Regions from separate parts of the Zhongshania aliphaticivorans genome, predicted to be linked through region 2. Evidence: predicted binding sites of a transcription regulator. Region 2 holds the regulator's gene; each other region holds the start of a gene.

Region 1 (7,115 bases), 1.3 Mb from region 2:
CAGACTGCGGCTAGAGCAATGATTTATGACCAAATCTGCCATTAAATCAAAATCGCGGGCGATCGCACTCACGTCCTGCCAATCACCCAAAGAAGGATTAACCTCCACATAGTTGATCACCGAAAAACCATCGTCGGAGCTATAGGGGTAAAAGGGCAGAATATGGACGCCGCTAACCACGCCGCGCAACTCCCGCCGCAGGAAATCATGCAGAGTATGCAGCGGCCACTCACCGTCGCGCAGAATCGAGTCGCCATAAGTAATGACTAAGGCGTCACTTTCGTCCCAGTGGTTTTTATGAGCCTCGGGCATAAAACAGCGCTGATCTAAGGCCATTGCCGCAATCATTTCCTCAATGAGGCCCGCATTACCGAGCTGCGGATACAAAACCTCCAAATGGGCGGCAAGTCGATTACGCAAATGTTGCGCGGGGCTTAATTCCGTCATTACGATGCGAATTCCTCGTTGTCAGCCTCCACTGCGGCCAGCATGTCGGCCAACAAGGTCGGCTCGGCGCTGCCTACCCTATTCCAGCTCGGTATAAACGGTGTTTCCATGGGATTTTCCAGAAACATATTGCCCGCCTTTACAATATTTTGAGCAAACAACTCAACCGCCTGCTCTTCCCGATGAAGGTCCAAATCAAGACCATTCATCACCGCGTCGGCGCGATAGCTGTCGACAAAATCTAGGGCAACTCGGTAATAGGTTGCCTTGATGGTGCGGAAGGTTTCGCTATTAAACACCACGCCATTAGTGGCCAACTTGCGGAAAATCGCCTTGGATATATCAATCGACATTTTTGACAAACCACTGCTGTCATCCGCTGCAGACAGGGATTGGTGCTTATGATCGTAAACATCGGCAATATCGACCTGGCACAGACGGTTAGTGGAGTAATTGCGGTACATCTCCGAAAGCACGCCAATCTCTAGGCCCCAGTCGCTGGGAATACGCAGATCGTTTAACACATCCATGCGCATCGAAAATTCACCCGACAGCGGGTAACGATAACTGTCTAAATACTCGAGATAATCCGAGCCACCAAGAATTTTCTTTAAGGAGCGAATCAGCGGCGTGACCAACAAGCGGCTCACCCGGCCATTGATTTTGCCGTCGGCAACCCGCGCGTAATAGCCCTTACAAAACTCATAGTTAAAGGCCGGATTAGCCACGGGATAAAACAATTGCGCAAGCAGTCGACGGTCGTAGGTCAGAATATCGCAGTCGTGCAGAGCGATTGCCTCGGCGCGACCCGAGGCCTGAATAAAGCCAAGGCAATACCACACATTGCGGCCCTTGCCCGGCTCTTCCGGAGAAAGACCACGCTTTTGCAGCCGAGCATCAATTGCCCGCAGCCGCGGGCCATCATTCCACAGCACGCGATGACGCTGGGGTAGCCGACTAAAGAATTTTAAGGCGTAGCGATACTGAGCCTCATCGGCCTGATCCAAACCAATAATAATTTCATCGATATAATCGACCTTGGCAATTTCATCAATGATCGCGGCCAGCGCTGGGCCTTCTAGCTCTGAAAACAGCGAGGGCAGCATCAGGGCCATTGGCCGTTGCTTGGAGAATTGTTTCAGTTCAGCCTCAATGTCACTCACCGGCCGATCAATCAAATTGTGTAAGGTGGTAATGATGCCGTTCTGGTAAAAATCGCCCATATTATTGCCTATATTATTTTAAAAACGTCAGAGTGCTAACGCGATTTAATCGCCCGCACCAAATATGTCTATTAAGGCCTCGTTCCAACCGACTGGGCCAAAACCTTCAGTAATACGTAACTCTCCCTGTGGCGCCGTAATCTGCGGCGGTAAATGATGTGGCGAGCGCACCACCACAGCAATATCTGCTCGCTCCAGCATGGCGACATCGTTACCGCTGTCACCCAGCGCGATCAGCTGCGGCGCAGGCCCTATTGGGTATAAGCAAGAAGCCAGCCACGCCATCGCCCGGCCCTTATCTGCAGTGCCCATAATATGGATAAAACGGCCACCTTTTAGGGCCTGCAAGCCTTCTGCGGCAAGCAGGCCAGCAAACTCCTGCCAGCGCTCATCTGTGTCTTCCCAACAAATAGGCTCCGAGTACTCACGCTGCAGTGCTAATTCGGCCTCTCCCAAACTGAGCCCTGCTATATTGCACAAAGTTGGTGCATCAAAATCCGCAAAGCCAGAAAACTGATAGCCGCCCTGCGCTCGCCAAGTACGCAATAGTGTTAGGACCTCGTCGCGGCGTGGCGCAAATTCCTTTACCCGCTGGCCATTTACTGTGCTCAAATCAACATCGGCCAGCAAATCACAGCCGGCGGGCACCACCACGGCAGCGCCATTTTCAATAATAAAGGGGTAGGGATTTTTTAGCTGGGCGGCCAACTTATGGAGCTCGGCCTGGGTCTTGCTGGTATTGAGTACCCACACCACCCCGAGGTCGGCTAAGCGAGCAAGTGCTTGGGTCGCTGCACTGAAGGAGTAATTATCATGATCCAGCAGCGTGCCATCTAAATCGGTAAAAACCAGGCTCTGACGAGCATGGTCATTGCCGCGTTGTAGGTAACCTACCGCACTAATCCGCCGATCTGCGGCCATCGTCATCACACAATCCGCTTGGAAGGGAAGGTATTGTAGACACTGGCGAGTAATCCGCTCGTAGTGCTGAATAAAGCGCTCAATGGCCACCGCATCCATTAACGCTGGTGCGGCAGCCACATCCAGCGTCGCCGCCAGCTTTTGCTCCTGCTCAAGCCGCCAGCCCTGCACGCAGTCAAAGCTGGGCGCCGCCAGCATCAATAAATAATCTATTTTTGCAAAAAGACGACGATATTCCCCAGCAAGCGCGGCATTTACATAGGCCCGCCAAACGCCGTCGGGGTCTTCTTCCGCTTCAAGTGCGTTCACTGGTGTGGCCAAAGCAGGTTCCTCGCAAGGCGCCGCTCCCAAACACCAACCCTCAAAGATAATGAGGTCAACCGGACCGGAAATGCGCGGCCACGCGATGCGCTGGGCCCGATCGTCACAGGCCTTGTCAAACCGCGGTAAATCCACGCTCTGCCCCGACTTTAAGGTCAATAAGGCCGCCAAGGTTTGCTCGGCAAGCGGCACGTCATGGCTGCCCGGCACACCGCGCGTTAGAAGCAAGGGGTGCACTTTCGCCGCCAAATCTTGGCGCTCAGCGCGGCGTAAATAGAAGTCGTCTATCGACACCACCGCCACTGTCATGCCGTGTTCGCGCTGCAGATACCATTGAAAAAAAGCGGCCAAGGTCGATTTGCCACTGCCCTGGGCGCCGTGAATGCCCAATACACGCAAGTCACCCGCGCGAATCCGCGGTAATACCTCGTTAATGAAAGGGATAAAATAAGCCTGTATCTGCTGGCGATATTGCTCCGGCAAACGTTCTTGCAATAAAAACTCAGTCAAGTCGGCGCGCATGTCCGGCAAATAAGCCTCCTAAAGCTGGCGATGCTTAGATCAGAATGAATCGAACACATCGTTTAGGTATAGCACAGCCCGATGCCAGTCCATACCAAACATATCAATATTCATTAAGCAGGTTTCTTGCCAATAGGCGCTAAGTTTTAGGTTTGAGCAAAAGAGGAACGATAAAGCAGAATTACAGGCAAAAAAAAGAGGCCAATTGGCCTCTTTTAAAACTCTTAGGTAATCAGTGCTGATGACCACCGGCGCCGTGGACATGGCCATGGCTGAGTTCTTCTTCACTGGCAACACGAACTTCTTCAATGCTGACGTCAAACTGCAATACCTGACCCGCTAAAGGGTGGTTGGCATCAACAGTAACAGACTCGTCGTCAACCGCTTTAACAACAACGGTTTGCACTTGACCCTGCGCGCCGGACGCCTGGAACTGCATGCCGACTTCGATTTGATCGACGCCTTGGAATGCTTCACGAGGTACCGCTTGGATCAATTCAGGGTTCAGTTCACCGTAGCCATCTTCTGGCTGAACAGTCACTTTCATCGCGTCGCCGGTAGTTTTGCCGGTCAGCTCACGCTCTAAACCTGGGATAATACCGCCGTGACCATGCAGATAGGCCAGTGGCTCTTGACCTTTTGACGTGTCAATCTCAGCACCAGCTTCGTCGGTCAGGGTGTAGTGAAAAGCCACTACGCAATCGTTAGCAATAATCATGGGAGCCTCCCGTTAAAATAAGCCGACAAGCATGACAGTTTTGACCGGCAAGGTCACGCCACCGGGCCAATTTATTGCTTATTTGCCGAGATTCGACGATCAGCGGCCAATATTGCGGAAGTTGTCACACCCCCGCCAAACTCAGGCGCGACCGGAAATTTCCTCGCCCACCTCAACAATACGACGCCGCAGCCAAATATGACCCGGGTCATGCTGTAACAGGGGGCTCCACGCGAGCTTAAGCTCAATAGGTATTATCATAAACGGCGGTTTGCGCACGGCTAAACGCGGGTCATCCACGTACAAATTAGCTACCTGAGTCGGCAGGGTAGCAATTAAATCAGGGTGTTTCGCCAGTAATGCCGCCACCTGATAGTGACGGGTAAACACGCGGATTTGCCGCTCGTGCCCACACTCGGCCAAGGCCTCGTCGACCCAGCCTAAGCGCTGACTGTCGCGCTGACTCATACCGCGCCCAACCCCCATACCGGTCTTGCTAACCCAGATATGGGGCGCCGCTAAAAAGGCATCCATATCGAAATTACCCAAGGCTGAGTTGCCACTGCTCATCAGACAGGAAAAGCTATCTCGCCACACCGTGGCCTGATGAAAAGACTGAGGCAGACGATCAAAGCGATTGATTGCCATGTCGATCTTGCCTTGTTCCAAGTCCTGAAAAGTCACGTCGCTCGGAGTCAAAATATCTAAAGTGATATTCGGCGCTTCGTCGCGGAGTTTAAATAGCAGCGGCATCAATAGCGTAGACTCCGCATAGTCGCTGGCCATAATCCGAAACACCCGGCTACTCTTAGTGACCTCAAAATCCGAGACCGGCAATACCGCCTGCTCCACTGCCGATAAAATAGTCCGCACCTGGGGCTGCAACTCCAAGGCACGCTCCGTCGGCGTCATGCCCTCGCTGGTACGCACCAGCAGCGGATCATTAAACAAATCCCGCAGACGGCGCAGACCATTACTCAATGCTGGCTGGGTAATGCCTAACTGCTCCGCGGCACGGGTAACATTCTTCTCTCGCAACAGCACGTCGAGATAGACCAGCAGGTTTAGATCGATTCGCGATAGATTCATACTAAGAATAACTCCGCAGGGCTTTATAGTTTGGCGTGATTATGGGCGTTTTTAAGCTTTGCTGCCAGCGGCAGCAAATTAGGTCTGGCGCCGGACGCCTGATGTCAGACGTAAATACCGCAATACCTTCGTCTGACATCAGACATCCGACGCCCGACTTCGCAATAAAAAAGGCCCGGATAAATCCGGGCCAAGCCTCACTGACAGGAAAGGAATCGTTTACAGATCAAGCCTTAGCTTGAGCTTTGTATTCAATACGACGGCGATGCAGAACTGGCTCGGTGTAGCCACTAGGCTGTTCGCAGCCCTTAAAGACCAGTTCACAGGCAGCTTGGAAGGCCACGCTGTCGTCGAAGTTAGGCGCCATTGGCGTGTAGCTCGGGTCGTCGGCATTCTGCCTATCAACTACTGCCGCCATACGCTTAATGGTTTCCATCACTTGCGCCTCAGTACAAACGCCGTGATGTAACCAGTTGGCGATGTGCTGACTGGAGATACGCAGGGTCGCGCGGTCTTCCATCAGGCCAACATCGTTAATATCAGGAACTTTAGAGCAGCCCACACCGGCATCGATCCAGCGCACTACATAGCCAAGCATGCCCTGAGCGTTGTTATCCAACTCTTGCTGGATTTCTTCGGCGCTCCAATTGGGGTTCTGCGCAACCGGAATACTTAAAATATCGTCCAATGCAGCGCGCTGGCGGCTGGCCAACTGGGCTTGCACCGACTTCACGTTGACTTGGTGATAGTGCATGACGTGCAAGGTCGCGGCAGTAGGCGATGGCACCCAAGCGCAGTTAGCGCCAGCCTGTGGATGAGCAATCTTTGCCTCCATCATCGCGGCCATTTCGTCGGGCATGGCCCACATGCCTTTACCGATTTGCGCGCGGCCGCTTAAGCCACAAGCCAAGCCGATATCAACGTTCCAGTCTTCGTAGGCGTTAATCCACGCCTGCTTTTTCATGTCGGCTTTGCGTACAAATGGGCCGGCTTCCATGCTCGTGTGAATTTCGTCACCGGTGCGATCTAAGAAGCCAGTATTGATAAAGATAACCCGCTCTGGCACCGCAGCAATACAGGCTTTGAGGTTAACGGTAGTGCGACGCTCCTCGTCCATGATGCCGATTTTTAAGGTGTTGCGCGGCAAACCAAACGCGTCTTCAACCCGCGAGAATAATTCGCCAGCAAAAGCCACTTCTTCAGGGCCATGCATTTTGGGCTTAACAATGTAAACACTGCCCGTGCGAGAGTTGCGCAAGGCGCCCGTCTGCTTAAGATCGTGCATCGCCGCCAACACGGTGACCATGGCATCCATAATGCCTTCGGGTACTTCAAAACCATCCGCATCAATAATGGCTTCATTGGTCATCAAGTGACCAACGTTACGAACCAAGAGCAAGCTGCGACCATGCAGTATTTTTTCACTACCATCGGCTGCGGTGAAGGTCCGGTCGCCAACTAAGGTACGAACGAGTTCTTTACCACCTTTAGTGAGTTTCTCCTGAAGGTCGCCCTTCATTAAACCCAACCAATTGCGATAAACCTCAACTTTGTCGTCGGCATCTACTGCGGCTACCGAATCCTCACAGTCTTGAATAGTGGTCAGTGCCGACTCCAGCACTAAATCTTTAACTCGCGCCGGATCATCCTTGCCAATAGGGTGCTGGTCGTCTATTTGGATATCGATGTGCAAACCATTATTTACTAGCAAAATATTGCTAGGGCTGGCGGCATCACCCAGAAAACCGACAAACTGCTCAGGCTGCTGCAACTCGGTAACAGAGCCGTCTGCCAAGCTAACCGCCAAGCTGCCATTAACAACACGATACAGCGTGGAATCTGCATGACTACCACTAGCCAAAGGCGCACTGCTG
Region 2 (9,675 bases):
AACGAGTTTGGCGGCAGCGCGGGCGTGCAAGCCGAGCTTATTAATGATTTTGAGTTCTGCTTCGACCATCGTGTCTTCTCTAATTCTGGAGTTCGCGATGGCGAACTTGTAAGTCTGGGTAGGCGCTACGCATGGCCTCTGCCAAGGATTCAACCATATATACTGAGCGATGTTGACCACCGGTGCAACCAATCGCAATGGTGAAATAACTGCGGTTACTGGCTTCAATTTTGGGTAGCCAGGTTTGCAGGTATTGCAGAATATCGTGATGCATCAATTGCACATCAGGCTGTTTGGCGAGAAAGTCCTGCACGGCTTGGTCTCGACCGGTGAGGCTGCGTAAATTATCTTGCCAGTGGGGGTTGGGCAGCATCCGCAAGTCGTAGACAAGGTCGGCATCAATCGGCAGGCCGCGTTTAAAACCAAAGGATTTTAGCTGCACGGCAAGACGACTGGCGTCGACACCGAGAATACGGTCGCGAATCGCCGCGCGGAGTTCGTGTACCGTCATGTCACTGCTGTCGATTGCCAGCGAGGCTTCGACCACAATGGGTTCCAGTAAACGAGACTCCAGTTTAATGGCATCGGCCAGTGGCAGCGAGTCAGTGGTTAGCGGGTGGCGACGGCGAGTTTCACTAAACCGCTTGATAAGTTTGTCGTCACCGGCGTCGAGAAAGACGATTCGAAGGTGGGCGTATTGTTTGACCTGATCGCACAGGCTTTTGAAGCGTGCTAGGCCATCTTGGGCGTTGCGGGCATCGATGCATACGGCGACGTGCTGGTGCACTTTCAGTGGACTTCGTGACAGCTCACGAACCAGCTCGGGTAGTAGAGATACGGGCAAATTGTCGATGGCATAGAAGCCTTCATCTTCCAGCTGATGCAGGGCGGTACTTTTGCCGGAACCTGAGCGCCCGCTGAGGATGATGAGTTCCATTAGCTTTGTAGCGCTCGCTCAAAGAGGGCCTGGTCAGACGTGGCGCTGCGCAGCTCACTGCGAAAGCTTTCTTCATTGAAGGCCGTGGCAAGCGCACCTAAGACTTTAAGGTGCTCGTCGTGGGCTTCTGCTGGCACGATAAGAGCAAACACCAAGTCGACGGGCTGGTCGTCTACCGCTTCGAAATCGATGGCTTGCTCTAGCTTGAGGAGCATGCCGGTGATCGCGGTGCAGCGGCTACTGCGACAATGAGGAATAGCGACGCCGTGGCCAATACCGGTACTGCCCAGTCTTTCTCTGGCCAAGAGCTCATTAAATAATTCATCGGCGTCAAATTCGCTATTATCGGCGCTGATACCGGCTGAAATGAATTCAAGAAGTCGTTTTTTACTGGTAATGGACGCACCGCTGTGGGTGCGTCCTAAGGTGAGAATGGAATTGAGTATCATGGTTTCTTGCAACAGTGGTTTAGGTCAAGGGCCTTAGCGGCCGAGAGTTTTTTCTTTGTGTTTAATTAATTGTCGATCGAGTTTGTCGGTCAGGCTGTCGATCGCCGCGTACATATCCTCCGATTCGCAGGTGGCAAATAGGTCGGCGCCGGCGACGTGCACGGTGGCCTCGGCCTTTTGGATCAGCTTTTCTACTGACAGGGTGACGTCGGTATTAGTGATGTTGTCAAAGTGTCGTTGAAGTTTGCCGAGCTTGGTATTGACGTAATCGCGAAGAGACGGGGTAACATCAACGTGGTGACCACTAACAGTAATCTGCATATTTTGCTCCTTCATCGCTGAAAATAACTAGCGCCTCACGGCGCGTGTATGACGACAATGACCGTAACAGGGGCACTGCCACTATACCAGTCGTTTCCGCTCGTTTGAGGGCGGAATAACCAGTGATTCTCGATATTTTGCAATGGTGCGGCGGGCAACCTGAATGCCTTGATCGCCGAGTAAGTCGGTAATTTTACTGTCGCTTAGCGGTTTACGGGGGTTTTCTGCCGCCACCAGCTTTTTAATTAACGCGCGAATAGCGGTCGATGAACACTCACCGCCGGTGTCGGTTGATACATGACTGGAAAAGAAGAATTTAAGCTCAAAAATGCCTCTTGGGGTGTGCATGTATTTTTGGGTCGTTACCCGTGAAATCGTGGATTCGTGCATGCCAACCGCTTCGGCAATATCGTGTAAAACCAGGGGTTTCATGGCTTCTTCGCCGTATTCTAAAAAGCCGCGTTGGTATTCAACAATTTTGGTTGCGACTTTCATTAGAGTTTCATTGCGGCTGAGTAGGCTTTTGATAAACCAGCGCGCTTCTTGCAGATTGTCGCGGATATAGTCGTTATCACTGCTATTGCTGCTCTTTCTGGCCAGTGCCGCGTAGTGTGCGTTAATTTGAATTTTGGGTGCAATATCAGGGTTCAGCTCCACCAGCCAGCGATCGTCCTTTTTGCTTACAAACACATCGGGGACGACATATTCAGTTTCGTCGGCGCCAATGCTGTCACCCGGTGTGGGGTTGAGCGATTGCACCAGTTTTATGATGTCGCGAAGCTGATCTTCTTTTAAGCGGCAGCGACGCATTATCTGGTTATAGTCGCGATTGCCCAATTGCGCCATATATTGGCTCACGACAAGACGGGCTTCTTCAACTAAATAGGTGTCGGCGGGTAATTGCTTGAGCTGAATCAATAAACACTCTTGCAGGTCGCGGGCGGCTACGCCCGGTGGATCAAATTGCTGAATAAGATGTAAAACCGCATTGAACTCTTCGATTTCGATTTCGTCACTGGCAAAGCCTTCGACAAGTTCTTCTGCGCTGACCGTTAACCTGCCATTGTCATCGATGGCGTCGATGATGGCGTCGGCAATTAAACGGTCAATATCAGATAGGCGGCTGAGGTTTAGCTGCCAGCGTAAATGGTCTTGCAGGGAGTCGGCGCTGGAATTGCGATAGTCGTTGCTGTAGTCGTTGTCTTCCGCTGCCGAACCGCTGCCGGAGCCGCTGCTACTGCCGCTGGTTTGGTAAACGTCGTCCCACTGGCTGTCTACCGGCAGGTCGTCAGGGATGTCGCTGCGTTCGGCCCATTCAGTGTCTGCTTCGGGCTGCGGGGCTTCGGTCTCTTGGTCGCTGCTTTTCTCTGCTTTTTTGGGTTCGGCGGATGTGGGTTCGGTATTGACTTCAAAATCGTCGCTGTCATCACTGATTTCAAGCAGTGGATTGGAGTCCAATGCTGATTGTATTTCTTGTTGGAGGTCGAGGGTAGAGAGTTGTAATAAGCGAATCGCTTGTTGCAGCTGAGGTGTCATGGTCAGGCTTTGACCGACTTTGAGCTGTAGCGATTGTTTCATAGGCAGCGGCTTCTACAACGGGGTGATGGCAACACGAGTAATAGGTTTTACTCTACCGGCAACAATTATGCCTCACTCTCAGTGTAGTCGGGACAATCATCTCCTGCAATACCTGTGCCGACTCATTTACTCATTGCATAACTTATAAAGTAAATTTATCGCCCAAGTAAATGTCACGGACAATCTGATTACTTAATACGGTGTTGGCGTCCCCTTCGGCAACGATACGGCCTTCGCCAACGATATAGGCTTTGTCGCAAATATCGAGGGTTTCTCTGACGTTGTGGTCAGTGATGAGTACCCCAATGCCCCGCGCTTGCAAGTGCTTTACAATATTTTGAATGTCGTTCACCGAGATCGGGTCTACCCCTGCAAAGGGCTCGTCAAGGAGTATGAAGCTTGGCTCGGTGGCCAACGCACGGGCAATTTCAACTCGGCGACGTTCACCGCCGGACAGCGCCATACCCATGGATTTGCGAATATGGGTAATGTGAAACTCTTGAAGCAGAGCCTCTAATTTTTCTTTGCGTTGCGTACGGTTGAGGTCTTTTCGGGTCTCGAGGATGGCCATAATATTATCGGCGACGGTCAGTTTGCGAAAAATTGACGCTTCCTGTGGCAAATAGCCCACTCCGTTTTTGGCGCGGCCATTAATTGACAGTTTGGTTAGGTCGCGATCATCGAGGCGGATCGTGCCCCTGTCGGCATTAACGATGCCAACAATCATATAAAAGCAGGTGGTTTTACCTGCGCCATTGGGGCCGAGTAGGCCGACAATTTCGCCGCTGCTAATGGTGAGCGACACATCTTTAATGATTTCGCGGCCCTTGTAGGCCTTGGCGAGATTGCTGGCTTGCAGAACTGGCATGGTTAGCGCGATTCTCCGCTGGGGGCGTTGTCAGGGGTGGGCTTGGTCGTCGTGTTGTTGGCGTCACCGCCAGGCAAGTCGCCGTCAGGGATTGCTTGGGGTTGGAGGGTCATTTTTACTCGATTCTCTTTTTCTGTGGTGCCGCCGTCGGCCACCACCATTTGCTTGCGGCCGCTGTACACCACGCGGTCGCCGGAGATTTTGGAACCTTGATGGGTAATCGAGGCATTCTTTTGGAGAAGAATTTCCTCTTGTGCCAAACTGTATTCAATGCGCTGGGCGCTGGCGATTACGACCCCCTCTTTGGCCCGGGGCTGTTGTTCAAAGTAGGCGGGGCTGCCCTCGGCAATCACTTTTTCAACTTTTCGGTTTGACTCAATAATGGTCAGTTTGTCGGCGCGGATCTTGAGCGAGCCCTGATTCATATTGACGTTACCGATATAAACACCTTGGTTGTTTTCGTAAATTGCCCTATCGGAGCTCAGATTGATGGCTTGTTTGCGGTCATCGGGCAAGCTCAGCGCAGTGCTGCAAACGCTCAGGGTAAGCGTGATGGCGAGCGCGGCTTTAAATAGGGTCATAATGGCCTTTTACCTGATCAAGGAGTTCAACACGTTCATCTTTCATGCTGGCTTTCATGCCGAGTGAATGAGTTTTGCCATTGCGCAATGATAGGGTCAGTGGCTGGTCAGTACTCACTTCGCTGCTCTCTAAATTTATTTGCAGTAACTCGGTCGTTATTTGTGCCTGTCGGATTAAATCTTTTACCAGTACGGTGTCGAGCAGGGTTAATTGTTCGCCGTCTTGAGATAGCTTGCCGGTCTTAGCGCTGGCCGTCCACGGTCGTTGGTCTGCGATATTGCCGATATAAAAGGGGTCTTGCAATGAAATTGAGCCATCGGAAATTAATCGCTCCGCACTGCTTGCCCGCCATTTGTAGGCGATTTCGCCATCGCGGCTGTATTTAATGCCGTCGACTTTGGTGAGGTGAGAGTCGGCATCGGGAACCGCCTCAAAACGCTCAACAATACTCAGCTTACCACTTTCACTGAATTGCGTTAGGTAGACAATAATACCGGCCATGGCGGTGATGGCCGACAGCACGGAGAAGACAGTGAATTTGATTTGCTTCATGTCAGAGGTATTGTTCCAGCGCGCTATTGAGTTTGCCTTGAGCGGTAAGGATTAGCTCGCAGACTTCGCGAATAGCGCCGCTGCCGCCCGCGGCGCGGGTTTGCCAGTCGGCGTGGCGAGCGACAAACTCGTGGCCATTGGCAACGGTAATCCCTAGGCCAGCTTTGCGGATAGCAGAAAGATCGGGTAGATCGTCACCAACGTAGGCAATTTCACTCATTTCAAGCCCGAGATCAGCGCGCAGCTCCTCTAAGGCGACGAGTTTGTCCTCGCGGCCTTGGTAAATTAGCTCTATTTTGAGTTCACCGGCGCGACGCTTAACCAGTTCGGAGCAGCGACCAGTGATAATGGCCGGTTTAATACCCGCGTCGCGCAGTAGTTTAATGCCGAGGCCGTCGAGAATGCTAAATGCTTTCATCTCCTCGCCACTATTGCCAAAGTACAGGCTGCCGTTGGTCAGCACGCCGTCGACATCCATCGCCAAGAGTTTGATGGTTTTTGCTTTCTCAATAACACTGTTCATGGTGTTGCAGATTCCTAGGCAACGCCTGCTTTGAGCAGGTCGTGAGTGTGGATGACGCCGACGGGTTGACCGTCTTCATTGACGGCGACCAATACCGTAATTTTATTATCTTCCATGATGCGCAGGGCTTCAGCGGCCATGGTGCCGGGCTTAATGGTGCGGCAATTGCGGGTCATAATGTCATCGATGGGACACTTATGTATATCAATACCGCGATCAATGGCCCGGCGCAGGTCGCCGTCGGTAAAAATGCCGACAAGCACGCCAGCGTCGTCAACCACGGTGGTCATGCCTAGCGTTTTACTGCTCATTTCCAGTAGGGCACCGCTGAGTGCACTGCCTAAGCTAATTTTGGGGATGCTGTCGCCGGTGTGCATAATACTGTCGATTTTTAGGATCAGTCTGCGGCCCAGCGCGCCACCGGGGTGGGATAGGGCGAAGTCATTGGCAGTAAAGCCTCTCGCTTCTAATAGGGCGATCGCGAGGGCATCCCCCATCACTAAGGTGACGGTGGTACTGGACGTTGGTGCGAGGTTTAATGGGCAGGCCTCCTCGGCCACCCCGACGTTTAAATGCACATCTGCGGTGGTGGCGAGCTCTGAGTTTGGATTGCCGGTTAACGCGATGACGGGTACCGCGAGTAACTTAAGCAGCGGCAGAATAGTGATTAATTCGCCGGTAGTGCCGGAGTTGGAGAGCGCAATGACGACATCGCCAGCGGTAATCATGCCCAGGTCGCCGTGACTCGCTTCGCCGGGGTGAACAAAGAAAGCTGGGGTGCCGGTGCTGGCAAGGGTGGCGGCAATTTTATTGCCGATGTGCCCCGACTTGCCCATGCCGGTAACCACGACGCGGCCTTTACAGCCCATTAAAATGTCGCAGGCTTGGCTGAAACTTTCGTCTATGCGGTCGGCGAGGACGGCAACGGCATCCCGTTCCATACGGATAACGCGCAGCGCTGAGCTGGTATATGATGTGCTATTGGTCACTCGGGATTACCTGAATTATTGAAATTGCCCGTTAAGCGGGGGCTAATGTTAGCTATGATAATTTCCAATGTGACAAAATAACAGGATTAGCTGACCTCCGATGCGGGAGACATTTCCGTAAAAGAGGGTCGAAGCTAGCAGTTAGCAGTGTTGTGCCGTGTTTGTGCGGTTAAAAATTATTGAGGGAATGATATGTTTAAGCGAATTTTACTGGCGGCATTTATGGCTGTAGGCCTATCAGTGCAGGTATCTGCGGAGCAGAAGGGGCCCTACGAAGTGGTGGCTGATACTACCCAAGAGCTGGTGAAGGTTATCGAAGGTGCGCGCAGCTATGTAGATAAAGACCCTGAGCGTTTTACGGGTGAAGTGCGCCGAATAATGGATGAGGTTGTCGATTTTCAGAGTTTCGCGCGGGGCATAATGGGTAAATATGGCAGCCGGGGTTATTACGAGAGCCTGAAGACGGATGCTGAGCGCGCTAAATTTCGCGACCGGGTGATGCGTTTTACCAATAATTTTAAAGACGGCTTAATCAATACCTACGCCAAAGGCCTGCTTGGTTTTAATGGCAATCGTATCGAAGTATTGCCGTTAGCCGATGACGCCGATTTATCGGGCAGCGTTGGTGTGCGTCAAAATATCTATGGTGAGCGCGCCAAGCCCTATCAGGTTATGTATACCCTTCGTCAAGGCTCTGATGGCAGCTGGAAGTTGCGCAATGTGGTTATAGAAGGCTTGAACTTAGGTCGTATTTACCAGAATCAGTTTGATGCTGCGGTTAAGCAGTACAATGGTGATATCGACAAGGTTATTGCTAACTGGACAGTTGCACCGCAAGCGGTGATGGAAGAGCAGGCGACAAAATAAGCTTAGTGTCTTAATGGCGAGGGATGAATGCGTGTTTAGGTATTCGTCTCGCCATGTTGACCGCAATTGCGTACAATTCCGCGCTTGATATCGCAAGTGAAGAATACAGGTAGAATTGTCATGCAAACAGACCATATCGAACAGCGCCTTTCAGAGCACTTTCCCGAGAGTGACGTGGCTGTTAGCGGCGACGGCAGTCATTTTGATGTTCGGGTTGTGAGTGCCGCATTTGCTGGCTTGCGCGCTGTTAAGCGCCAGCAATTGGTTTATGCTGCAGTCAACGATTGGATACGCGACGGTTCACTCCACGCCATTAATATTAAAGCTATTACCCCCGAGGAAGCCCAAGCCTGAGGCTGACGGGACTTTCCAGGAGATTTCATGGATAAGTTGCTTATACGCGGCTGCGGCCCTTTGGCCGGAGAGATTCGCGTGTCCGGTTCTAAAAATGCGGCGCTGCCGATTCTTGCCGCCACCTTGTTGTCCAGTGAGCCGGTATTGATCCGCAATCTCCCGCACTTGCACGACGTGACCACCATGATTGCACTGCTGCGCAGCATGGGCACCGAGCTTATTGTTGATGAGCGGCTCGGCGTTGAAATCAATGGTTCTACGACCACTAAAACGACTGCACCCTATGAGCTCGTGAAAACTATGCGGGCATCGATATTGGTGCTGGGGCCTTTATTGGCGCACTTCGGTCACGCCAAGGTGTCTTTTCCCGGTGGTTGCGCTATTGGTAGTCGGCCAGTTGATCAGCATTTGCGTGGCTTTGAGGCGATGGGCGCCATCATCGACATCGACGAAGGTTATATCACTGCGCGGGCACCTGAGGGCGGTTTGAAAGGTGCTCATGTACTGTTTGATATGGTTACCGTTGGTGGTACTGAGAACGTAATGATGGCGGCGGCGCTGGCTAAAGGCCGCACCGTGCTAGAGAACGCCGCGCGTGAGCCAGAAATTGTCGATTTGGCCAATTGCCTGATCGCCATGGGTGCCAAAATAACGGGTCACGGCACAGCAACCATTACCATTGATGGTGTCGAGCGCCTGAGCGGCTGTACCTACTCGGTCATGCCTGATCGCATCGAAGCGGGAACCTATTTGGTGGCTGCTGCCGCAAGTCGTGGTTCGATCCGGCTGCGAGATATTGGTCCCGAAACGCTGGAAGCGGTATTGGTTAAATTGGAAGAGGCGGGTGCTAAGATCGAAAGCGGTGCCGATTGGATTACACTTGATATGGACGGTCGTCAGCCCAAAGCGGTGAATATAAAGACGATGCCATATCCGGGGTTTCCTACCGACATGCAGGCTCAGTTCACCGCGATGAATACCGTGGCTGACGGGGTGTCCCATGTTACTGAAACAATTTTTGAGAATCGCTTAATTCAAACCCATGAAATGAACCGTATGGGCGCGAAGATCACCATTGAAGGTAATACCGCGATGATTAAAGGTATTGATCGCCTAAAAGGTGCACCAGTGATGGCCAGTGATTTGCGCGCCTCGGCGAGCCTTGTTATTGCTGGTTTGGTGGCAGATGGCGAAACCTTAGTCGACCGAATCTATCATATTGATCGCGGCTATGAATGTATTGAGGAGAAATTCCTCGCCCTCGGCGCCGATATTCGCCGGGTTGCTAACTAGAATTTATCAGTTCCTGGAGTTTACCTGTGGATCAGCCGGTTACTATCGCCCTTACCAAAGGGCGTATTCTTAAAGAAACCCTGCCCCTGCTTGCCGAGGCTGGCATTGTGCCGCTTGAGGATATTAGCAGCAGTCGCAAGCTGATTTTTGAAACCAATCACGCCCATATTCAGCTTATCGTGATTCGTGGTACCGACGTGCCGACCTACGTGAAGTTGGGCTCGGCTGATATCGGTGTTGCTGGTAAGGATATGTTGCTGGAGCTCGGCGCGGCAGATATGTACGAGCCGCTAGACTTAAATATTGCTCGCTGCCGTTTAATGACAGCGGGGCGGGTTGGCGAAGTGCTGCCCCATGGTCGG
Region 3 (7,115 bases), 1.4 Mb from region 2:
GGCATGACGTCACACGCGGTACTGCCCTATGAGCATCATCTAAAATTGCTGCCTATTTATTTGCAGCAATTATTTATGGAGAGCGCGGGAAAATCCGTCAAGGCAGATGGCAGCCCAACCGCTGGCGCAACCGGCGGCGTTATCTGGGGCACCGAGGGCACCAATGGCCAGCACTCCTTTCATCAACTCCTCCATCAAGGCAGCGACGCGATTCCCTGTGATTTTATTGCCAGCCTAAGCTCGCACAACCCGATTGGCGAGCAACATCAAGCATTAATCGCCAACTGCTTCAGTCAGAGCCTAGTGTTAATGCAAGGCCAAGCCGCCGCCGACATCGAAAAAGATTTAATCGCCAGTGGCATGGATGCCAGCGCCGCCCGGCAGCTCGCACAGCACAAAGCCATGCCCGGCAACCGCCCTAGCACCACTATTTTAATGAACAAGCTTGACGCCGAAAGCCTCGGCGCGCTCATCGCCCTCTATGAATACCGCCTATTTGCCACAAGTTTTATGTGGGGCATTAACCCTTTCGATCAATGGGGAGTTGAGCTGGGGAAACAGATAAGCCAAACGCTTATGGCTAGCTTAAGTGGTGACGATACGGCCACTCTAGATTCGTCGACTAGCCAACTCATTGCCCTTTTTCGACAAGCTCAAGACGCGTAAATTTTAAGCAAGTAGCAGATGCAATAAAGGCGCCGGGAGGCGCCTTTATTGCATACTCAATCATCAAGAATTGATTTACAGCATTGCCAATAACTCAGCGGTTTTCGCTTCCATTAATGGTATGTCACCATCACTCTCAACGTTGAGGCGCACCACCGGTTCGGTATTGGACATCCGCACATTAAAACGCCAGCCGTCAAAGCTCATACTTAAGCCGTCGGTAAAATCTACTGCCGCCGCCAAAGGAGTGTAATGCGCCTGAATCGCCGCAATCACCGCTTTAGCGTCGGCTACTTCGCGATTTATTTCTCCGCTGCAAGGGAATAAAGCGACTCGCTGTTCAACCAATGACGACAAGCTCGCGGACTTCACCGACATCAGCTGCGTTACCAACAACCAGGGAATCATGCCGCTGTCACAAAAAGCGAAGTCGCGAAAATAGTGGTGGGCACTCATCTCGCCACCGTATACCGCGTTCTCGATGCGCATCCGCTCTTTGATAAATGCATGGCCGGTCTTGCACTGCACAGCGCTACCGCCAGCCTCCTCAACAATGGCAATGGTATTCCAGGTTAAGCGTGGATCGTGGACGATTTTTTCGCCGGGATTTTTCAGCAAAAATGCCTCGGCCAATAAGCCAACCACGTAATATCCCTCGATAAAATCACCGGTTTCATCGAAGAAAAAACAGCGGTCAAAATCGCCATCCCATGCCACACCCAAATCAGCGCCATGCTCTTTTATTGCATCAATACTGGGCTGACGGTTTTCAATCAATAGTGGATTAGGCACCCCGTTTGGGAAGTTGCCGTCAGCCTCATGATGAACCCGAATAAATTCAAAGGGGAGATACGCTTCCAGCAAATCAACAACGCGACCAGCCCCGCCATTGCCAGCATTAACCACAATTTTTAGCGGCTTTAACGATTCGACATCAACATAGCTCAGTAGATGTTCAACATAGGCGGACGACGTATCTAAGGCCTGAAGGCTGCCGCGTGTTGCGACTGGCGCAAACTCGTTTTTCTCGGCCAGCGCTTTAATGTCGAAAAGACCAGTGTCTCCACTGATGGGCTTGGAGCCTTCACGCACAAACTTCATGCCGTTATAGTCTTTAGGGTTATGGCTTGCAGTAACGGCAATACCACCATCCATTTCGGCATGGGAGGTGGCGAAATAAATTTCTTCCGTTCCGCACAAACCAATATCGTAAACATCCACACCCGCGTCGCGCAGGCCTTCGGTCAGGGCACCTTTAATCGACTCACTGCTTAAGCGAATATCATGACCAACCACAACTTTCTTCGGCTGTATCACCTCGGCAAAAGCGCGGCCAATTCGATAGGCAATATCTTCGTTTAGCTGATCGGGAATACGACCGCGCACGTCATAAGCTTTAAAGCACGTTATCTCACTACTGCTCACGACGAGGCCTCGCTATAAACATTCTCGTAAACGTAGTTGGTCGCCTCAATAAAGCCCGGCACGCTACCACAGTCAAAACGCTTGCCGCGGAACTTATAAGCGAGTACACAGCCATTTTGCGCCTGTGTCATTAGCGCATCAGTCAACTGAACTTCGCCGTTTTTACCTGGCGGAGTGTTACGCAAAATATCGAAAATATCCGGCGTTAAAATATAGCGACCAATAACCGCCATATTGGTTGGTGCGTCTTCTGGCTTGGGCTTTTCTACCATGGAACTAACGCGGTACAAGCCATCGCCCATTTCCTCACCCGCAATGACCCCATATTTTTCAATCTCTTCCATTGGCACTTCTTGAATCGCAACAATGCTGCAGCGAAACTGCTTATACAGCGCCACCATTTGCGCCATAACGCCATCATCTTCTTGGTTGAGGCATAAATCATCTGACAAAATCACGCCAAAAGCCTCATCACCAATCAAGCATTCGCCGGTCAAAATTGCGTGACCCAGACCTTTCATTTCGCGCTGACGGGTCATCATAAACGTGCCTTCATTAAGCACATTGCGAATACAGTCGAGATAGCGCTCCTTGCTCGTTCCCGCTATTTGGTTTTCTAACTCGTAACTAATATCAAAATGATCCGCAATTGCGCGCTTCCCGCGACCGGTGACCAGGGCGATTTCTTTTAAACCCGCCTGAATCGCCTCCTCTACGCCATACTGCACGAGAGGCTTGTTGACGATGGGCAGCATTTCCTTGGGCATGGATTTGGTTGCGGGAAGAAAGCGCGTGCCGTAACCGGCGACGGGGAATAGACATTTTCGAATCATAATATTTCCTGAAGTACTGTCGGGAGCCATCCCGAATCCTTTTAACGAATGTTAACGCTGCGGTATTCTCCCAACAGCTGCGACGCTTGGCAAGCACCGCTCTTTTATCGCCTTTGTATGACAACTCAATGACAGCAAGCATCACGCCAATGTTGACATTTTAATGTGCCAGCCAAAACCTTCGTGCTAAGATAAGCGCTACATTTTCAAACTGAAACTATGGCCTCATGTCTCTAATCCATCAAAATAGCTTTACCAAAGAAGAACTCATCGACTGCGGACACGGCAAATTATTTGGTCCCGGTAATCCCAAGCTCCCCGTAGATAATATGCTAATGGTAGACCGGATTACCCACATTAGCACGGAAGGCGGCAGCTACGACAAAGGCGTGTTAGTGGCCGAACTCGATATCAATCCAGACCTCTGGTTCTTTGACTGCCACTTTAAAGGCGACCCTGTAATGCCCGGCTGCTTGGGCCTTGACGCAATGTGGCAGCTGGTTGGTTTTTACCTTGGTTGGCGCGGCAATAGCGGCAAAGGCCGTGCACTCGGCGCGGGCGAAGTAAAATTCACCGGCCAAATACTGCCCGACTCCAAGCTTGTCACCTACACCCTGAACTATAAGCGCCTTATTGAACGCAAGCTTATATTAGGCATAGCCGATGGCGAAGTCGCAGTTGACGGCAAGGTAATCTACACCGCAAAAGATTTGCGCGTTGGCCTATTTAAAGACGACGCCAGTTTCTAATATTTCCTGAAAACCCAATTAATACTACAGATAAGATAATGAGGTATCCGATGAAACGTGTTGTCGTAACCGGTATGGGGATTGTTTCCAGCATCGGCAATGATTTGGCAGAAGTACTCACATCATTGCAAGAGGGTAAGTCGGGAATCGCGTTCAACGAAGAGTACAAGGAAAAAGGATTTCGCAGCCAAGTTTCTGGCTCCATCAAAAACCTCGACCTTAAAGAACGCATTGACCGCAAGCAGCTGCGCTTTATGGGCGATGCCGCCGCCTACGCCTATATCGCCATGCAGGAAGCGGTTACTGACTCCGGCCTAACAGAAGATCAGGTTAGCAATGTCCGCACCGGCATTATTGCTGGCTCTGGCGGCGCGTCTTCCGCCAACCTCATTGAGTCTGCCGACACGCTGCGCGAGCGCGGTGTAAAACGCATTGGGCCCTACCGCGTTACCCAAACCATGGGCAGCACGGTTTCGGCTTGCCTGGCCACACCATTTAAAATCAAAGGTGTTAACTACTCAATTTCCTCGGCTTGCGCGACCAGTGCCCACTGCATTGGCAATGCCATGGAGCTGATCCAGCTCGGCAAACAAGATGTGGTTTTTGCTGGTGGCGGCGAAGAAGAACACTGGTCTTTAAGCTGCTTGTTTGACGCCATGGGCGCACTATCAACCAAATATAACGACACTCCTGAGAAAGCATCTCGCCCCTACGACGCCAATCGCGACGGTTTTGTTATTGCCGGCGGCGCAGGTATGATCGTGCTTGAAGAGTTAGAGCACGCCAAGGCTCGCGGCGCGAAGATATACGGCGAGATCGTCGGCTACGGCGCTACTTCTGACGGCTACGACATGGTCGCACCAAGCGGTGAAGGCGCGGCACGCTGCATGGCCCAAGCGCTCCAGGGCGTTGATGGCGATGTTGACTACATCAACTCTCACGGCACATCGACGCCAGCGGGTGACATGCAGGAATTGAAGGCGGTTAAACAGGCCTATGAAGGCAAAACCATTCCAACAATAGGCTCCACCAAATCCCTAGCTGGCCATTCATTAGGCGCAACCGGCGTGCAAGAAGCCATTTTCTCACTACTGATGATGAAGCATAATTTTATTGCTGCATCAGCCAATATTGAGACGGTTGACGACGAAGCAGCTGGCGTGCCGATCGCACTGACCCGTCAGGACAACGTCACGCTGAATACGGTTATGTCGAATAGCTTTGGCTTTGGCGGCACCAACGCCAGCTTGGTATTTCAGCGCTATCAGGCGTAAAACTGCCTAGTGATGCTTGCAGCGCAATGCGCTGCAAGTATCTCCTCACCGGCATGCATCAGCATTATTCTCTTAGCAAATATCCCGCAAAAAAATCACGTCAACACGGTCACCACGCCCCAAGGTTTTACCAATAGGGATAATCGCCAGGGCATTGCACCACGATACCGATGACAGCGCCCCAGAGCTTTGCTGCGAATGAATTTCAACCTCCATACCCGCTTCGCCCGGTGTCACTCTAGCGCGCAAATATTCTTGTCTAGACCCTGCTCGCGGCCAGTCAAATAGAGCCTGTGCCGACCACTGCGGCGGCTGCAATTGGGTCGCACCCTGCATTTTTAGCAGATAGGGCCGCACCAGCAGGCAGAAAGTCACGAAGCCCGACACCGGATTACCCGGTAGACCAAAAAATGGCACATCAGCTACTCGACCATAGGCTAGCGGCTTGCCCGGTTTAATCGCCAGCTTCCATAAGCTCAAAGACCCTAAAGCCTCAACCTGGCTTTTGACGTGATCCTCTTCACCAACTGACACGCCACCACTGGAAATCACCACATCAGCGGTTGCCGCTGCCCGTACCAAGGCATCTCTGGTCGCCTCCGGCGTATCGGCAACAATTCCAAGATCAACCACCTCAGCACCAAGCGACGCAATCAGCGCGGCTAACATTGGCCGATTAGAATTATAAATTTGCCCGGCGGCAAGCACCTCACCAGGCTCGCGCAACTCATCACCGGTGGACATTAAGGCTACTCGCAGCCGACGCCCGACCCGAACAGATGCAATTCCCAGCGAGGCCAACAAACCAAGATCCGCAGCCAATAATCGATGCCCTTTAAGCAGTATTCGCTGCCCAGCGGCAATATCTTGGCCTCGGGGTCGAATATGCTGCCCTAAGCGTGGCACGGTATTCACTTGAAGCATATCGCCAACAAGCTCGCAGTCTTCCTGCGCGACAACTGTATCAGCGCCCGCAGGAATTGACGCCCCAGTGAATATTCGCGCAGCCGTGCCCGCTTGCAGAGCGCAGGGATTGGCACCTGCCGGTATCCGCTGGCTGATTCGCAGCGATGCGCCCGCGCCTAGGTCGCTCAGACGCAGTGCATAGCCATCCATGGCACTATTATCCAACGGCGGCACATCAATTTGCGCACAAACATCAGCAGCTAGGATGGCGCCCTGCGCCTGTGCTAAATTTCGCGACTCAGCGCCCCACAATGGCACATCCGCCAACAATTGGTGCAGTGCCTCAGCCACAGAGCGCAAGGCCATGATTAAAGACCTCCGTCCTTACGGGTCTTTAACACCCCAACAAAATTACAGGGGCTATGACGGCTATCAAGCTGCTCACAAATAATGGATTGCCACGCCGTTTTACAGGCACCCGTCGATCCCGGCATACAAAAAATAACCGTATTATTCGCCAGCCCTGCAATAGCGCGCGACTGGATGGTTGACGAACCTATCTCTTGCAGAGAGACCGAGCGAAAAACCTCACCAAACCCCTCTATAACCTTGTCGAATAGCACTGCCACTGCCTCGGGCGTTGAATCGCGACCAGAGAAGCCCGTCCCTCCGGTGAGCAATACCGCTTCAATGCTTGGGTTTGCAATCCAGGCTGACACCGTTGCGCGGATCTGATAGACGTCATCTTTAACTATTTGCTTATCAATTAAATGGTGACCCGCAGCACCGAGGGCAGCGACTAAATATTGCCCCGAACTGTCCGTACTCTCGTCGCGGGTATCTGAAATCGTCAGCACCGCCATCCCCAACGGGATCAAATCTGCACTAGCACTCATTTCGACGTCTCCTCACAAACGGTTTTTATCATGCGCGGCAAATACGCCCGCCACGGCAAGCGCTTAATACCAAAATCTTGCAAGATGCGCTCGCAGCTTAGCTCTGGCACCTCAGGACACCATGTTGCGCCCTCTTCGTCGACCTCTAAACCCGCCATTGGCGCAACAAATTGCGACGCAAAAGCACACACCACTTCTGCAAACTCATAGGCACTGGCTCCGCCGCTACTGCAATAGTGATACACGCCACCACATACCGCCCCACAACTAATTTGGTCAACCAGGCCCGACACTACCCGCGCTAAATCAGCAACCGGCGTCGGATAGGAAACCTGCGCATCGTTTAAGCGCAGCGTTTCGCCATCG

Evidence for each region. Region 2 encodes sigma-54, which starts transcription at its own class of promoters, with help from an activator protein. Its sites were predicted from a motif close to TGGCACANNNNTTGCNNT; they were not measured.
Region 1: the regulator sigma-54 is predicted to act here: its motif matches at 3,549-3,566, upstream of AZF00_RS01865 (HAD-IIB family hydrolase).
Region 3: the regulator sigma-54 is predicted to act here: its motif matches at 3,056-3,073, upstream of galU (UTP--glucose-1-phosphate uridylyltransferase GalU).

What each region holds. Positions count from the first base shown of each region.
Region 1 covers NZ_CP014544.1:434,535-441,649, reverse strand. Annotated here, with positions in the region: gene AZF00_RS01875 (alpha-amylase family glycosyl hydrolase) at 1-447, opposite strand, end outside; gene AZF00_RS01870 (glycosyltransferase family protein) at 447-1,670, opposite strand; gene AZF00_RS01865 (HAD-IIB family hydrolase) at 1,716-3,434, opposite strand; gene AZF00_RS01855 (FKBP-type peptidyl-prolyl cis-trans isomerase) at 3,667-4,152, opposite strand; gene AZF00_RS01850 (LysR family transcriptional regulator) at 4,294-5,241, opposite strand; gene AZF00_RS01845 (malate synthase G) at 5,468-7,115, opposite strand, start outside.
Region 2 covers NZ_CP014544.1:3,321,051-3,330,725, reverse strand. Annotated here, with positions in the region: gene AZF00_RS14765 (HPr family phosphocarrier protein) at 1-69, opposite strand, end outside; gene rapZ (RNase adapter RapZ) at 80-937, opposite strand; gene AZF00_RS14755 (PTS sugar transporter subunit IIA) at 937-1,386, opposite strand; gene hpf (ribosome hibernation-promoting factor, HPF/YfiA family) at 1,420-1,707, opposite strand; gene AZF00_RS14745 (RNA polymerase factor sigma-54) at 1,789-3,285, opposite strand; gene lptB (LPS export ABC transporter ATP-binding protein) at 3,428-4,153, opposite strand; gene lptA (lipopolysaccharide transport periplasmic protein LptA) at 4,156-4,734, opposite strand; gene lptC (LPS export ABC transporter periplasmic protein LptC) at 4,721-5,287, opposite strand; gene AZF00_RS14725 (KdsC family phosphatase) at 5,289-5,810, opposite strand; gene AZF00_RS14720 (KpsF/GutQ family sugar-phosphate isomerase) at 5,825-6,799, opposite strand; gene AZF00_RS14715 (MlaC/ttg2D family ABC transporter substrate-binding protein) at 6,992-7,666, shown strand; gene AZF00_RS14710 (BolA family protein) at 7,787-8,020, shown strand; gene murA (UDP-N-acetylglucosamine 1-carboxyvinyltransferase) at 8,048-9,313, shown strand; gene hisG (ATP phosphoribosyltransferase) at 9,340-9,675, shown strand, end outside.
Region 3 covers NZ_CP014544.1:520,267-527,381, reverse strand. Annotated here, with positions in the region: gene pgi (glucose-6-phosphate isomerase) at 1-666, shown strand, start outside; gene AZF00_RS02315 (phosphohexomutase domain-containing protein) at 742-2,091, opposite strand; gene galU (UTP--glucose-1-phosphate uridylyltransferase GalU) at 2,088-2,924, opposite strand; gene fabA (bifunctional 3-hydroxydecanoyl-ACP dehydratase/trans-2-decenoyl-ACP isomerase) at 3,152-3,673, shown strand; gene fabB (beta-ketoacyl-ACP synthase I) at 3,724-4,947, shown strand; gene AZF00_RS02295 (molybdopterin molybdotransferase MoeA) at 5,020-6,219, opposite strand; gene moaB (molybdenum cofactor biosynthesis protein B) at 6,222-6,749, opposite strand; gene AZF00_RS02285 (sugar nucleotide-binding protein) at 6,746-7,115, opposite strand, start outside.